Regions from separate parts of the Paenibacillus sp. LjRoot153 genome, predicted to be linked through region 1. Evidence: a T-box and tRNA genes for the amino acid it is inferred to sense, from the RefSeq annotation. Region 1 holds a T-box; the other holds one or more tRNA genes.
The links. A T-box is a leader RNA that pairs with one kind of tRNA and senses whether it is charged. The one in region 1 lies ahead of argS (arginine--tRNA ligase), so its partner is inferred to be a tRNA-Arg.
Positions count from the first base shown of each region.

Region 2: it has a tRNA-Arg gene. The T-box ahead of argS (arginine--tRNA ligase) is inferred to sense a tRNA for this amino acid. The anticodon was not compared.

Region 1 is NZ_CAXUQH020000001.1:4,564,187-4,568,610, forward strand. It holds gene ACSQ8P_RS19540 (CapA family protein) at 1-66, opposite strand, end outside; gene argS (arginine--tRNA ligase) at 202-1,911, opposite strand; T-box leader at 1,967-2,187, opposite strand; gene ACSQ8P_RS19550 (cupin domain-containing protein) at 2,442-2,777, opposite strand; gene ACSQ8P_RS19555 (hypothetical protein) at 2,932-3,600, opposite strand; gene ACSQ8P_RS19560 (AbrB family transcriptional regulator) at 3,724-4,424, shown strand, end outside.
Region 2 is NZ_CAXUQH020000001.1:917,903-922,326, reverse strand. It holds gene ACSQ8P_RS04260 (GNAT family N-acetyltransferase) at 50-571, opposite strand; gene ACSQ8P_RS04255 (acetylxylan esterase) at 636-1,583, opposite strand; tRNA gene ACSQ8P_RS04250 (tRNA-Gly) at 2,002-2,072, opposite strand; tRNA gene ACSQ8P_RS04245 (tRNA-Pro) at 2,091-2,167, opposite strand; tRNA gene ACSQ8P_RS04240 (tRNA-Arg) at 2,188-2,264, opposite strand; tRNA gene ACSQ8P_RS04235 (tRNA-Gly) at 2,271-2,345, opposite strand; gene ACSQ8P_RS04230 (AIM24 family protein) at 2,448-3,146, opposite strand; gene ACSQ8P_RS04225 (hypothetical protein) at 3,173-3,622, opposite strand; gene ACSQ8P_RS04220 (GyrI-like domain-containing protein) at 3,674-4,300, opposite strand.

The DNA.
Region 1 (4,424 bases):
CGCGCTTCCTAGGCATCCGCTTGCCAATAATAATGTCGAAACAATCGCAGCAGTTCGCTTTAACACGACAAACCAGCTCCTTAAGGGTCAAACCTTGTATTGCCCAGTAGTATTCCCCTAAGAAAATCTCTCATGAATGAGGATTTTTACCAATTGTTTCGCTGAATTCCGCATATTTAATGACATCAATAATTAATGCCATTAAATTTCTTGAGTAGCTTGTAACCCGATAAGTTTCAAGCCGTTACGCAACGTGATTTGAACGCATTTGACTAGAGCTAGTCGCGCTTCACGTAACTGTGTATCCTCCACTAGGATATAACATGCGTGGTAGAAGCGATTAAACGCTTGAGCGAGATCAATGAGATAACGCGATACGATCGAAGGTTCCAGCTTTACCATAGCCTGCTCTATGCGTTCTGTAAATAAATAGAGCATTTTAACAACCGCCATGGCCTCTTTATTTTGCAAACAAGTGCCGTCTATTTCAGCGATTTGCATTTCCTGTCCGTCAGGCAGCATCGCTTTCTTCAACACACTGCAAGTTCTTGCATAGGTGTACTGCACATAAGGCCCCGTTTCACCATCGAAATTTAGAGCTTCCTCCCACGAAAAATCAATATCTTTGATTCGATTTGCACTCAAATCGTTAAATATAACGGCCCCAATCCCAACCTGCTCAGCAACTTTAGCTTTATTCACTAAGCCTGGGTTTCTTGCTTCGATGACATCCCTTATTTTCTGAATGGCTTGCTCCAGCACGTTTTCCAGTCTAATCACGTTGCCTTTGCGTGTCGACAAGCTCCCCCCTTCAATGCTCACACGGCCAAATGCGACATGCTCAAGCTTGGAGGACCACGCATAGCCCATTAATTCAACAACCTTGAAGCATTGCTGGAAATGTAGATTTTGAGCATAATCAGTCACATAGATCAATTTCTCAAAGTCATACTTACCTGCTCTATATATAGCTGCCGTAAGATCGCGTGTATGATACAGCGAGCTGCCGTCCTTTTTCAGCATTAATGCCGGTGCCATGCCAAAGGCATCCAACCTAACTAATAAGGCACCATCGTCTTCTTCCAAAAGCTGCTTATCCTTCAGTTCCTTAATAACGGGCTCCATCTTGTCATTGTAGAAGCTTTCCCCTTGATAAGCGTCGAATTTAACACCTAGCAGATTATAAATCTTTTGAAATTCGGTGAGGCTGATCTCAATAAACCACTGCCACAACGTGAGTGCTTCCTGATCACCTTGCTCCATTTTCGTAAACCAAGATCGAGCTTGATCCTCTAAAGCAGGGTCTTTCTCAGCTTCCTCATGGAATTTCACATACAGATCGAGAAGCTCATCGATAGCTCTGTGGTTTACAGCCTCCTTGCTACCCCATAAGTGGTAGGCAACAATCAGCTTCCCGAACTGTGTCCCCCAGTCCCCTAAATGGTTAATGCCCACACAGTTGTATCCGAGAAATGCATGGATGTGATATAACGCATTCCCGATCACAGTGGATCTTAGATGGCCAACATGAAAGGGCTTCGCGATATTCGGAGAGGAATAGTCGATCACCACTGTCTTCCCTTGCCCCAAATTCTGAGATCCATAGCGATCTCCAACTTGACTTATATGACGAATTAGAGATTCTGCAAACATAGACTTTTTGAGAAAAATGTTTAGATACCCAGATACGGCTTCCATATCCTCGATGTGCTCATCTTCTAGCGCTGCTTTTAACTCTTCAGCAATGACTTGTGGAGATTTACTTAGGGTTTTACTTAGACGGAAACAAGGTAAAGATAGATCTCCTTTATCCGGATTCGCTGGGTATTCCATCCATCCCATAATATCCTTGGCGTCAAAACTAGTTAGTAACGCTGCGATTTTACCTGCCAAATCATGCTTATAATTTATCATAGCGTTTCTCTCCTATCTTTTATTAGAAAATATAAAAAGCCCCCGTCTCTATGAAAGAGACGAGAGCTGAAAATTCCCGCGGTACCACTCTAAGTGTTAAACCTCTGGTTTAACCCCTCTGTTTCGTAACGGTCGAAAGACCGGATTTACCTACTCCAATTTCGGCAAACCATTTCCTGGGTCCGTTTCATTCTTAACATCCGTACCGGCTTACACTGACCCGGCTCGCTGTGACTGTCTGTTAGGAATTACTGTCCCAATCATTAATATTTCGATATGAATTTTTCAATATCTTACAGGGGATTCTGGGGAATGTCAAGCCTGTATTTTATCGACGTTCACTGAGCTTAAAGGTTGCACATGTGCGTTAATATCCGAAGATCCTTAACTTGTTGCCAAAATAATCAGACTACTTCTTTCGAGATAGTCGATTTTTCGACTAACTCACCCATAAAAAAGGGTAAGCTTCGCTTACCCCAAACCCAAAAAAGACACCCCGTGTGGTGTCTTTTTTTAACATTCGCACACTATTTATTGGCATGTTCTGCCGGTGAAAAGAATACTAAGATAGTTAAGTCTTCTGTAATATCAAAGAATCTATGTTCTTTATGGGCCTCTACGAATAGAACGTCCCCTTTACTTATTTGTGCAAGTGTATCTCCATTCTGAAACGATGCTTCACCTTCAATGATGAAATAAACCTCATCTTCAGTATGTGGCTTTTGTTTATCCAGTTCACCTTTATTCAATTTATAGAGGCCTACACTCATTGACGATACCTTTAGAAATTCATAATAAGCATTGTTCTCTACTTCTTTTAACTCATTAAGATAATTTTGCAAATCCATTAATTTAAAATTCAACGTACTATCTCCTTTTTTGGGGACACACTCATAATAAATCGAATAACAACATCCGCATATTTATCTGGTTCCTCAACTCTTACATAGTGCCCACTTTAATCAAACAACTCTATTTGACTTATCAAGATCTCCAATTCTATCGTATAAATTAACTTTAACTTCGATCTTTCAAATCACCAATATAATAAGCAAACACTTGATCAATCGGTTTAAAATACAAATGTCCATCCTCTTCCCATGGTTGAAAATGCAGATCCATCCGCGAATCGTTCCAATTCTCGGGGGTCCCATTCGTGCTTAAACGCCCTGTCACAACAGGTTCTTCTATCACTTTGGGAAATTCTTGATAACCGAATAGAAGGTTCTCATGCATCGCAATTATTTCATACTTTTCCCCGTGGAAAGCACGCTCCTCTTGCAGCTGATAATGATAATAGATGTAACTACTCATCATCTCAGGCTTCAAATGAGCAACTCTCCCTACCCGCGAGATCACGGGCTCTTTTCTCAACCAGTGCTCTGCGTTTACAGGCTCATTAAAATGAAATACATCAATCATTAAGATCCACTTTCGAGGCTGTTCCTGTCCTGGCCAATCCTTCAAAAAAGGAACCGCAGCTCCAGCCACTTCATCAGGCAAAACCTCTCGGCTCATGCACTCATAATAGAGGAATAGATTGTTTCGCCAAACGAAGGCTGCAGCAGTCATTAACTCCCCCTGGGCTACCAGTAACTGTGCTTGGTTGCCTATATCTAATGCGTTTAAACCGAGATCCTTCATCCCCGTTTGCCATTCGGCACGATACATCCTTCTTAAGATCATGATAACTTTCCTCGACTTTCATAATTGGTATTATGCTTAATTAACTGAATCTTGACGTATTTGAACCCTTAATAGAACTGTGCTAACATTAGTACAGTTCTGTCAAGGTGGTGAATTGGATCCATGGTAATACATAAGATCTCCATAAATATTCCTCTTAAGCTGTTCGTAGCTCTAATTACTGCCCTGTTAGGCGGTTACTTGTTCCAACTCCTACATATTCCCATCCCATGGCTTCTTGGTCCGATGATTGCGGTATTACTTGGTTCAAATGTGTTCAAAGAACGATATGTATGGCCTACTCCGATTAGAAATGCAGGACTCATCATTGTCGGATACACGATTGGTCTCTCCATGACCGCGACAGCTTTACACGAAATGGCGATTCAGTTACCTTCAATGCTACTCATGACACTGCTCCTAATGTTGCTCTGCGTATCGCTTGCCTACTTCATATCCAAGCTATCGCGAATTAACTTCAAAACAGCATTGCTAGGAAGCATACCAGGCGGGCTTACACAAATGGTTATTTTGGCTGAAGAGACAGAAGGCATTAATCTTACTATCGTGACCGTCTTGCAAGTCATTCGCCTCATGATGATCGTTATCTGTGTACCGTTGCTGGTGTTTAGTCCGATCATGGGCAATCAGCATACAGTCGAAAATCTGATTCAAACGGTAACGACTTCGAATGCAAGCTGGGGTGCCCTAACACCAAATATCTTCATTTTCGCCGTAGTCAGTATCAGTTGTGCACTTCTAGGTCATAAAATCAAGTTTCCAACTGCTTTCTTGCTCGGTCCTGCCTTCAGTACAGCAATCAT
Region 2 (4,424 bases), 3.6 Mb from region 1:
CACAAAAACAGCCACTCTATACAGAGTAGCTGTCTCTTCCACAATCGCTTCACACCAAGCTTACAGGCTGCTTATACACCTCGGTAAACAATATATGCTTACAGGAATTAAACTCACTTTCCGTCAATGGACCTGGATAACTCATGATGTTGAGAGGCAATTTCAGTTGCCCTTCTCTAAGTGGAGGCTGCGCATAAGGAAATAGGTTCAAATGGAAATCGCAGCGCTTATAGAATTCAATTCTCCGCGTAGCATCTGAGGTATTCGGAGGCTCGACTTCAAGTACGATAGGTGTAGTAGCACTGCTCATATACGTTGTCAGCATCTTTTTACCAATCCCGCCACCTCTTATGGCAGCGTTGACGGCGATATGCTCCACAAATCGAAACGTGCTAAAATTCCAACTTGCCAAAAAACCAAGCAATTGCCCATGAACATCTCTCTCGACATCGATTCTATAATTGGGATGAGATAACAGCGCCCGCTGACCTTCATACGTCCTTATTTCCGTTACAGGAAAAGCCGTTTCCATCAGCTCAAATACATCTTCAAATGAATCTTCTTTTTCCATCTGTCAGCACCTCCCTTCAAGTTAGCAATAGGTTATCCAACCGGGAAGCTTCTTACTTCAGTCCCTACCATTTTGAGAAAAAAGCATGTGCTGCTGCATGGGATCCAGGAGGTGTCGCATGCCCCATGAAGGGGTACACTTCAATGGATTTGTGTGCAGATTCGATTCGGTTATACGCAGCGAAAATCGCCTCTGGTAAGCAACACGTATCTTTCAACCCTACCGTAACGTGAACAGGCTGCTGAATACGATCACCTAGATTCATGATATCAAAATAAGAAACTGTCCGCAGTACATCAGGCAGATACTCTGGGAAACGAGTAACGAATTCCGCTGCCTCACTTAGTGAGCTAACGGATTGCAACAGGCCTAGATCCATGTGACATAGGTTCGGCACATGGGCAATTGTTGCTCGAATGCGCTTCTCAAGCGCGGTCACGAGTAGGGCAAGTCCTCCGCCTTGGCTTCCGCCATATACGAATACTCGCTCACTGTCGATTTCTGGCTGCTCTAACGCACATTGCACTGCACGCAAGGAATCGATCGCAACCGCTCGGTAATAGCTCGTCTCAGCATCGAGAATACCCTGTGTAATCCATCCCCTCGTCATGCCGGTCTCCTGTGGCAGCAGGTTGCCGCTATCGCCGCCTTGCCCGCGTACATCAACAGCAAGTACCGCATACCCCATAAGCAACCAGGCTGCATGATCCTCGGGTCTCCCCTTGGAGCCAGTATAGCCTGGGAACGTAACAATACAAGGTACCTTCTTAGACTTGCTCTCTGCATTAGGCAGTAACAACCAAGCATGGATCGGTGTTTCCGCAGCACCCTGCAAGACGATCTTATTCACTTCCGCTTGTACAAAAGGTGATGCCACCGGCTCCCTTGTATAGGACGCAGCTTGTGTTGCTTCAGCGTAGGCGCGCTCCCAGAATGAAGCCAGATCAGCAGTCGCCGTTAACTCCGAATGATACTGGTGTAACCCATGAATACGATTTTCAATAGCGTTCATTTCGGTAAGTCCCCTTTGCATGTTTTTCCCATTTTAACCTAGATACATCTGTATGACTATTGGAAAATATGAAAAAATAACCCCAATTCAGCAGAAGTAGGGTTTATTTCTATCTCCTATGTTTCCATGTTCTCAGATCTGCGAACGGACGGTCGAACCCTCATGGGCCTCTTCCACATGTATTGTAAATATAAAAAAGACCACCCGAAGGCGGTCCTTTTAATTGTAAGCGGGCGGCGGGAATACTCCAAATTCGGATTTATAAGGCTTCCTACGGAAGCAACTAGTGGTATATTTGGACGCTCGTCCTACTCAGCCTATTCAACGAAGTGTTCACGGACGGTCGAACCTCTACGGGCTCTCATCCCTGCCTAATACAATGAAAAAAGACCACCCGAAGGCGGTCCTTTTAATTGTAAGCGGGCGGCGGGAATCGAACCCGCGCGATCAGCTTGGAAGGCTGAAGTTCTACCATTAAACTACGCCCGCATATAAAAAATTCTAAAATGGTCGGGACGACACGATTTGAACATGCGACCCCCTGCTCCCAAAGCAGGTGCTCTACCAAGCTGAGCTACGTCCCGTAGTGAAGATAAAGTGTAAATGGCGCGCCCTGAGAGATTCGAACTCCCGACCTTTTGATTCGTAGTCAAATACTCTATCCAGCTGAGCTAAGGGCGCAAATATTGGAGCGGAAGACGGGGATCGAACCCGCGACCCTCGCCTTGGCAAGGCGATGCTCTACCGCTGAGCCACTTCCGCATGGTGTAAATTCTCATTCGCTCTGCATGTGTTTCTCAGAGGCGACAAGAAATAATATATCAGGTATTTAGAACAAATGCAACTATTTTTATATATTTTTTATTATTTGATGAAAACTCCGCCAAATGGAAGAACTTCCCTTGCTATACGGCGCAGTATGCTATCTGATTTCAAATGCTCATCCAATTTGGGATCAGGCTTACATGGCTGCATGAGTACGTGACCATGCCCTGTAATCTCCCAGTGATAATTCATATGCTGGCTTGCCAGTGTGTTGCCGTATACACAGAGGCGCAGCTTAGCCTGCCGCGGATAGGCAACAAGACAACTGACATCAACATACAGAGGCTCCACAGCATCCAGGGCCATGTGATGTATAGGGCCAGCTGTTAGCAAACCTAGATTGCCGGGGCCGTGAAACTGCATTTTAACTAAATCTTGCGTGATCAACGTGTTCTTCACACTCTGTAGATGCGTTGTAAACGTCACACCTTCCGTATAAAACAGCACATGACGAAATTCATACAATAGATCGGCCTCGGCTTCCAACGGCACGACAGCCAAACTATACGCTTCTGGCAACCCCATTAACACACGCCCAGGACCGAGTATGCGTGATTGGATCAACCGCTTCTTCCTATACATACTAGGAAGCTTCATCAATGCGTCTTCACGCTGCTCAGGCCTTCCCTGAAACGCAACAATTTGGTTGGGATGCAGCACATGCACAGCCTCTCCCTTTAGAAGCTGCAGCGTAGCCATCCTGGCTTGTGAGCTTGCATTTTCATAGATGATCTCCAAACCACACAACCTCCTCGCCAATCCTGTTAGCGCATCCCACGCTTCCTTCTCTGCCATACGAAGAAACGAAACACGCGTCCAAGCAAGAAATAGCCTACTACTAATGCCGCAGCCGTAATGATCATGTAGATGATTTTACGATTACGTTTATCTTTGTCTAACGCAACTTGTTCCATGGCCTTCAAGCGTTCTTGTAACTGCTCGTTGTCCTTCTTAAGTGCCTCGTTTTGACTGAGGAGACGATCCTCGATTTCTTGTGACTGTCTGACGGCCTCAGATAACTTGTCCTTCTGTTCTTCCAATTGCTGCTTCGTATCCTCATAATCCTTCTGGATCTGCTCCACATTGCTTGGCAATTGATAAATATCTTTGATCCGATCGAACCAAGAAGCGTGGGCGGAAGGTGCCGGATACAGCAAACCTAACAAGATCACGAGGACAACCACAGCTTGTCCAATTGCAGCTATTTTACGCATCTGCACTCACTCCCACCGTTCTCGACATTATCTTCTATTTTACAGCAAAAATCACCCCTTCACCACTTCTATCGCTTGAACTGGATATCGCAATATCGTTTTCATTTTGGCAGGATCAATCTTCCTCGGGTCTGATAAGTAAATTTCGTGATGAAGTCCACGGTAACTGAGCTGCTCTTGCGATATGAAATGCTCCATCTGTGCCAGTGTTTCCGGTTCTGTCGCATACGGTCCCACATGCAGCATCTGGACACAGAGTCCCTCATGCAAAGTTTCATACCCAACATCCGCAATAACCTTAAGCTCTTTTTTCTTGGCCATTGCTGCTGAGCGCGCTTCTTCTACGATCTCAGCCGACACATACGTTGGCATACGAATCAATAACTTCCAGTGCCATTCTTCCCTCGATACCTCCAAGGCAGTTCGGGGATCCCCATCTACCCACCATTGCCCTTCTAGCTTCGCTACTGTGAAGTCTTTCTCCAGCTTCTTGTAATGTCCCTTAACACCGTAGGCGACCGTATACAGCGCTTCTGTAGCGTTAGCGAAGGCGGCACCATTGGGGTCCCCTTTCCCTACGATAGTAACATAGGAAATAGGTTCAAAAACAACGAGCTCAGGCTTCGTTGGAGCTGTGTAATAAGGTTTATAGGCTTTGGCTAAATCTAATTTCTCCATGATGTACTTCCCTTCTTTTTCCTACAACTATACAAAATCAACCCTGACAACACTATGTCAACAAACAGAAAAAAACTTACCTTTCGCACATTTGCGAAACAAGTAAGTTTTTGACTCATGAATA